Linked DNA regions of Methyloterricola oryzae. The protein of the gene in region 2 binds, or shares a complex with, the protein of the main gene of each other region. Links are inferred from orthologs where the notes say so. Each region holds a gene or a part of one and is shown on either strand. Other genes may lie near its edges.

What was found.
Region 1: the proteins of secA (region 2) and secY are in contact, whole or in part, in a crystal structure (PDB 3DIN), measured with the Thermotoga maritima proteins. The link is inferred for Methyloterricola oryzae from one-to-one orthologs. Residues at the interface, in WP_004082002.1 of Thermotoga maritima: Glu261, Ala262, Arg263, Lys300, Ala301, Arg302, Thr303, Ile304, Ile305, Leu323, Tyr324, Asp325, Pro326, Val329, Ser330, Tyr333, Ile336, Lys340, Phe345, Val349, Glu363, Phe364, Tyr374, Ser375, Gly376, Gly377, Glu393, Ile395, Thr482, Ser483; in WP_004081795.1 of Thermotoga maritima: Glu108, Gly109, Glu110, Glu111, Ala236, Glu237, Arg238, Arg239, Ile240, Thr241, Ile242, Gln243, Tyr244, Ala245, Arg246, Arg247, Val248, Thr249, Gly250, Arg251, Arg252, Val253, Tyr254, Gly256, Ala257, Ser258, Thr259, Tyr260, Leu261, Pro262.

What each region holds. Positions count from the first base shown.
Region 1 is NZ_JYNS01000010.1:83,911-87,136, forward strand. The notes cover bases 209-3,118. They hold secY (preprotein translocase subunit SecY), read right to left. Parts: upstream 2,373-3,118; coding sequence 1,044-2,372; downstream 209-1,043. Other genes in these bases: rpsK (30S ribosomal protein S11), read right to left, coding at 209-438; rpsM (30S ribosomal protein S13), read right to left, coding at 458-814; rpmJ (50S ribosomal protein L36), read right to left, coding at 894-1,007; rplO (50S ribosomal protein L15), read right to left, coding at 2,373-2,807; rpmD (50S ribosomal protein L30), read right to left, coding at 2,810-2,995. Also shown: rpsD (30S ribosomal protein S4), read right to left, coding at 1-34; more of rpsK, read right to left, coding at 52-208; more of rpsE, read right to left, coding at 3,119-3,226. UniProt on the Escherichia coli protein: The central subunit of the protein translocation channel SecYEG. Consists of two halves formed by TMs 1-5 and 6-10.
Region 2 is NZ_JYNS01000006.1:210,023-213,619, forward strand. What follows is about bases 274-3,554. They hold secA (preprotein translocase subunit SecA), read right to left. Parts: upstream 3,195-3,554; coding sequence 474-3,194; downstream 274-473. Other genes in these bases: argJ (bifunctional glutamate N-acetyltransferase/amino-acid acetyltransferase ArgJ), read right to left, coding at 274-457; EK23_RS21720 (DciA family protein), read left to right, coding at 3,353-3,554. Also shown: more of argJ, read right to left, coding at 1-273; more of EK23_RS21720, read left to right, coding at 3,555-3,597. UniProt on the Escherichia coli protein: Required for protein export, interacts with the SecYEG preprotein conducting channel.

The DNA.
Region 1 (3,226 bases), on a different replicon or contig from region 2:
TCAGTTTACACGTGGGACCTAAATACCTTGCCATCTATCAATACTCCAGACTCAGACGCGACGCTTTTTCGGCGGACGGCACCCGTTGTGCGGGATGGGTGTGCCGTCAATGATGTTGGTGATCTTGAAACCGAGGTTGTTCAAGGAGCGCACCGCGGATTCCCGACCCGGGCCGGGACCTTTGATGCGAACATCCAGGTTCTTGATCCCGTACTCCTTGGCTACACTGCCCGCCTTCTCGGCGGCAACCTGTGCAGCGAACGGGGTGCTCTTGCGCGAACCACGGAATCCGGAGGCGCCGGCGGTGGCCCAGGCCAAGGTGTTACCCTTGCGGTCGGTGATCGTGATGATGGTGTTGTTGAACGAAGCACTGATATGAGCGATACCGTCGGAGATATCCCTCTTGATGCGCTTAGCGGAGCGACTGGCTTGGGCCATTATCCTGCAACCTCAAAACTTATTTACGAATGGGACGGCGCGGCCCCTTGCGGGTACGAGCGTTGGTGCGGGTACGCTGGCCGCGAACCGGCAAGCCCCTGCGATGACGCAATCCCCTGTAGCAGCCGAGATCCATCAAACGCTTGATATTCATGGCAACCTCTCTTCTGAGATCGCCTTCCACGACGAACTTGCCGACTTCCTCGCGAATGCGCTCGATCTGATCGTCGGTAAGTTCCTTCACTTTCTTGGAAGGCTCAACCCCGACCCTGTCACAGATCTTCGCCGCCCGCGTACGGCCAATACCGTAAATCGCAGTAAGCGAAATCACAACGTGCTTATGATCGGGAATGTTAATCCCGGAAATGCGTGCCATCTAAACTATCTCCAGACCTGACCGGCGGGTTATCGCCGAATTTCGAATGTTAACATCTTTAACTATTGAGAGGCAAACTCTAGCCCTGACGCTGCTTGTGACGAGCGTCTTTGCAGATGATCCGGACGGTGCCTTTTCTCTTGAGAACCTTGCAGTTTCTGCAGATCTTCTTTACGGATGCGCGAACTTTCATGACGATATCTCTTAACGTGCTTGAACTAAATCCTGCTTACTTGCCGAACTTGATATTCGACTTCTTCATCAGCCCTTCGTACTGGTGCGAGATGATGTAGGTCTGGACCTGCGACATGAAATCCATCACCACCACGACGATAATCAGCAAGGAGGTACCGCCGAAGTAGAACGGCACATTCCAGTATACGATCAGAAACTCCGGCAACAGGCAGACCAAGGTAATGTAAATGGAGCCTGCCATGGTCAACCGGGTCATTACCCCATCGATATAGCTGGCGGTCTGCTGCCCTGGCCTAACCCCAGGAATGAAGGCTCCGGACTTCTTCAGGTTCTCCGCCGTTTCATTCGAATTGAAAACCAGAGCGGCGTAGAAGAAGCAGAAGAACACGATCGCTGCCGCATAGCAGAGAACATACAGAGGCTGACCGGGAGACAGCGTCGTGGCTATGTCCTGCAACCAGCCCAGGCTTTCCGAATTGCCAAACCAGCCGGCAATCGTGGCCGGAAAGAGGATGATGCTGGACGCAAAGATCGGCGGGATCACGCCCGACATATTCAGCTTCAACGGCAGGAAGCTCTTGTGAGCGGCGTACATGCGCCGGCCCTCTTGGCGCTTCGCATAATTGATGGTGATGCGGCGCTGCCCACGCTCGACAAAGACGACCACCGCCGTCACGCCAATAGCGATGGCGAACAGGGCAATGATGCTGAACGTGCCCATCTCACCGGTACGAGCCAGCTCCAAGGTCCCACCAATGGCGGTCGGCAGGCCTGCGACGATACCTGAGAAGATGATGATGGAAATGCCATTGCCGATTCCGCGCTCGGTGACCTGTTCACCCAGCCACATCAGGAAGATCGTGCCGGCCACCAACGAGATCGCAGTCACAAAGACGAAGTGGAAACCGGGGTTGGTCACCACCGGGATTCCCGAGGCCGTCTGGTTCTGCAGGGCCATGGATACACCGACCGCCTGAAAGCTCGCCAACACGACGGTAGCGTAGCGGGTGTACTGGTTGATCTTCTTGCGCCCCGACTCGCCTTCCTTCTTGATCTGTTCCAGGGTCGGAATGACCACTGCCATCAACTGCAGGATGATGGACGCGGAAATATACGGCATGATTCCTAGGGCAAAGATACTCAGGCGCTTCAGCGCGCCACCCGAGAACATGTTCACCATGTCCAGGATGCCGCCGCCCTGCTGCTGGAACATGCTGGCCAGGGCCTTGGGGTCCACACCCGGAATGGGAATGTGTGCACCGACACGGTATACGAACAAAGCCCCAAGGACGAAAAGGAGCCGCTGCCGCAGCTCCGTCAATCGTCCGAATCTGTCAGAGAGCGCCGACGTCGTAGTGTTCACTTAAGCCTCGACTTTGCCGCCGTTCTTTTCGATGACTGCACGCGCACCCTTGGTGGCCAGAATCCCTTTCAACGTAACAGCCCGCGTCAACTCGCCAGAGTCGATCACCTTAACCTTCTTGACCTGCGCAGCGACGAGATTGGCTGCCTTCAGCACCGCCAAGTCCACCACCTCGGAAGACAGCTTCTCAATTTCCGATAGGCGCACTTCGCTTACAAAAGCCTTCTTACGTGAGCGAAAACCCACCTTGGGCAGTCGGCGCTGCAGCGGCATCTGGCCGCCTTCGAATCCGACCTTGTGAAAGCCGCCAGCGCGGGCATGCTGGCCCTTGTGGCCACGACCGCAGGTCTTGCCCAGGGTCGAGCCAATGCCGCGTCCGACGCGCTTACGTTTCTTCTTGCTACCTTCGCCAGGTGCTATGGTGTTGAGAAACATATTCAAACTTCCTCAATCTTCAACAGATACGAGACTTTGGCAATCATCCCGCGGATCGACGGCGTATCAGCCACCGTCACCGTATGGTGCATGCGGCGGATGCCAAGACCAGCCAGACACTGGCGGTGCGATTCCAGACGCCCGAACTTGCTTTTGATCTGGGTAACTTTCAGTCGCTTTTCGCTCATTTGCCCTGCCCCGTCAATTCGCCGGCGCTCTTGCCGCGCTTGGCCGCGATGAACTTGGGATCGCGGATTTCGGTGAGACCCTTGATCGTTGCGCGCACCACGTTGATTGGATTGTTGGTGCCGATGCACTTGGCCAGCACGTTATGCACGCCGACCACCTCGAATACAGCGCGCATGGCGCCACCCGCGATGATGCCCGTACCTTCCGACGCCGGTTGCATGTAGACCTTG
Region 2 (3,597 bases):
TCATGATGGTGCGCGCCGCCCGTTCCCAGCCGGATTCCGTGAGTGCGTCCAGGGCGGCAGGCAGGGCGCTGGCGATCTTGTCCACCGGCAGATACTCGCCGATGACTCCCGTGGAGAACGGCAGCACCTGCCGCGGCAATCCACCCGTCCTTTCCGCCACCAGACGGCAGGTCTCGCGCGCATCGGCCAAGCCACGGCTGCCCGTGCCGGCATTGGCATTCCCGGAATTGACCAGCAGCCAGCGGGGCTGGGTGGACAAATGTTCGCGCGCCACGGTCACCGGCGCGGCGCAGAAGGCATTGCGGGTGAACACCGCTGCACAAGTGGAGCCCGGCGCCATCTCCACCAGCAGCACGTCGTCCCGGTCGTTGCGCTTGATACCCGCACCGGCGGAGCCGAGCCGGATACCTTGAACCGACAGCGGCCCGTTGTAGTCGGGTGGCGAGGGCGAGGTCATCGTCGCGCGCCCTTCCTTAGGCCAGTTTACCGTGGCACTGCTTGTATTTCTTGCCGGAACCGCAGGGGCAGGGGTCGTTGCGGCCGACCTTCTGCGACTCGCGCACGAAGGGCCTGTGGGCCTGATCGGACGCCGCCTCATCCGGCAATTCGCTTTCGGTGTCTTCCGCCAGCACGCTGGCAGCCTCGGCGTGGTGGTACTGCATTTCCACCTGAGGGCGGTTCTGCTCCTCCATCACCTTGATCTCTTCTTCGGTGTGCACCTGCACCTTGGAAACGATGCCGATCACCTCGTGCTTCACGCTGTCCAACATGGTGGTGAACATCTCGAAGGCTTCACGCTTGTATTCCTGCTTCGGGTCCTTCTGGGCGTAGCCGCGCAGGTGGATGCCCTGGCGCAGGTGGTCCATGGCCGCCAAGTGCTCCTTCCAGGCATTGTCCAGCACCTGCAGCATCACCGACTTCTCGAAATGGCGCATCACCGGCAGGCCGATAGCCTCGGCCTTGTGGTCGTAGACCTTGTCCACCTCGTCGCAGATCATGTCCTTGAGCTTTTCCTCATGCAGGAAGTGGTCGGCCTCCAGCCATTCCTCCACCGGCACGCGCACGCCCAGATCCTTCTCCAACGCCTCCTCCAGACCCTTGACGTCCCACTGCTCCTCCATGGTCTGAGGCGGGATGTACTGCTCGAACATCTGCGCCACCACGTCGTGGCGGATGGCAGCAATGGTGTCGCCGATGTCTTCCGCCGCCATCAGGTCGTCGCGCTGGTGGTAGATCACACGGCGCTGGTCATTGGCCACGTTGTCATATTCGAGCAACTGCTTGCGGATGTCGAAGTTGCGCGCTTCCACCTTGCGCTGGGCATTTTCGATGGCCTTGGTGACCCAGGGGTGCTCGATGGCCTCGCCTTCCTTCATCCCCAAGCGCTGCATGATGGCGGCCACGCGATCGGATGCGAAAATGCGCATGAGGCTGTCCTGCAGGGACAGGTAGAAGCGCGTGGAGCCCGGATCGCCCTGGCGGCCGGAACGTCCGCGCAGCTGATTGTCGATGCGGCGGGATTCGTGGCGCTCGGAACCGATGACGTGCAGGCCGCCAGCCGCCACCACCTCCTCGTGGCGCTTCTGCCATTCGGCGCGCGCCTGCGAAATTTCCGCCGGCTCGGTGAGGTTGCGCCGGGCAATCTCCTCGTCCAGATTGCCGCCGAGCACGATGTCGGTGCCGCGACCCGCCATGTTGGTGGCGATGGTGACGGCGCGTGGACGGCCGGCCTCGGCCACGATATGGGCTTCCTGCTCGTGGTGCTTGGCGTTGAGCACTTGATGCTCGACACCCGCCTTCGTAAGGTGGGAGGACAGGTATTCGGAGTTTTCGATGGAGGTGGTGCCAACCAGAACCGGCTGGCCCCGATTTACGCAATCCTGGATGTCTTCCAGGATAGCGTCGTACTTCTCCTTGACCGTCAGGTAGACCAGGTCGCCCATGTCCTTGCGGACCATGGGCCGGTTGGTGGGAATCACCACGACCTCGAGACCGTAAATCTGCTGGAACTCGAAGGCTTCGGTGTCGGCGGTGCCGGTCATGCCGGACAGCTTGTCGTAGAGACGGAAGTAGTTCTGGAAGGTGATGGAGGCGAGGGTCTGGTTTTCGTTCTGCACCGTAACCCCTTCCTTGGCCTCGACCGCCTGGTGCAGCCCCTCCGACCAGCGCCGGCCCGGCATGGCACGGCCGGTGAATTCGTCGACGATGATGATCTGGTCGTCGCGCACGATGTAGTCCACATCCTTCTGGAACAGCACATGGGCCCGCAGGGACGCATTCACATAATGCATCAGGCGGATGTTGACCGCATCGTAGAGGCTATCGCCTGCCTTGATCAGTCCCTTTTCCTCCAGCATCTGCTCGATGAATTCATGACCCGCCTCCGTCAGATAGACCTGGCGTGCCTTCTCGTCCATGCTGTAATGTCCGGGACCGTCCTCCTTCTCCTGCTTGGAGAGGCGCGGCATGAGCTTGTCGATCTGATGATAGAGGTCGCTGCGGTCTTCGGTGGGACCGGAAATGATCAGCGGGGTGCGCGCCTCGTCGATCAGAATGGAGTCGACCTCGTCCACGATGGCGAAATGGCGTTCGCGCTGAACCCGCTGGTCCGGCGAGAACGCCATGTTGTCACGCAGATAATCGAAGCCGAATTCGTTGTTGGTGCCGTAGGTGATGTCGGCGGCGTAAGCCTGGCGACGCTCTTCGTTGTCCAGACCGCTGACGATTACGCCGGTGCTAAGGCCGAGGAACCCGTAGAGCCGACCCATCCATTCCGCGTCACGGCGGGCCAGGTAATCGTTTACCGTCACCACGTGCACGCCCTTGCCGGGCAGCGCGTTCAGGTAAGCTGCCAGGGTGGCGACCAGGGTCTTGCCCTCGCCGGTTTTCATTTCGGCGATCTTCCCGTCGTTCAGGATCATGCCGCCGATGAGCTGCACATCGAAATGGCGCATGTTCATCACGCGCTTGGAGGCCTCACGCACCGTGGCGAAGGCCTCCGGCAGCAGGGTCTCGAGCTTCTCACCCTGATCGAGGCGGTCGCGGAACTCCTGGGTCTTGGCCCTCAGGGCTTCATCCGACAGGCGTTCAATGTCCGGCTCCAGCGCATTAATCTTCCGAACGATTTTTTTCTTCTTCTTGACGATTCGGTCGTTGCGACTGCCGAACAGGGATTTGGCCAGCTTGCCTAGCATCTTGTTTTAATTCCAGATGGTCAAAATAATCTGACGATGATAACCTAAAACCAAAGCGCTTGGATAATGCTCGTCTGCTTCGCGGTGTCGTTGACGCACCCCCTTGCCTCGTGGATCGATCTGCTTTGCCCAGCTTTCGTCTCCTTCCCCGCGACCTTGTGAGCGCGCCTCTGGCGCCCGTCCTGGAGCGCTTGCGCCTGCACGCGCTGGTGTTACGCGAGGTAAAGGATTCTCTACCGCCGCACTTGGCGGAACATTGCCGGGACTGCGTGGTGGCCGCGAACCAGCGCTTGGTCGTCTACGCGGACAGTCCGACCTGGTCTTTTCAGTTGCGCTTTCACGCCCCTGCGACTCTGGAACGGATGGCCACCGCGGGCAGGACATTCAGGGCACTGGAGTTCCG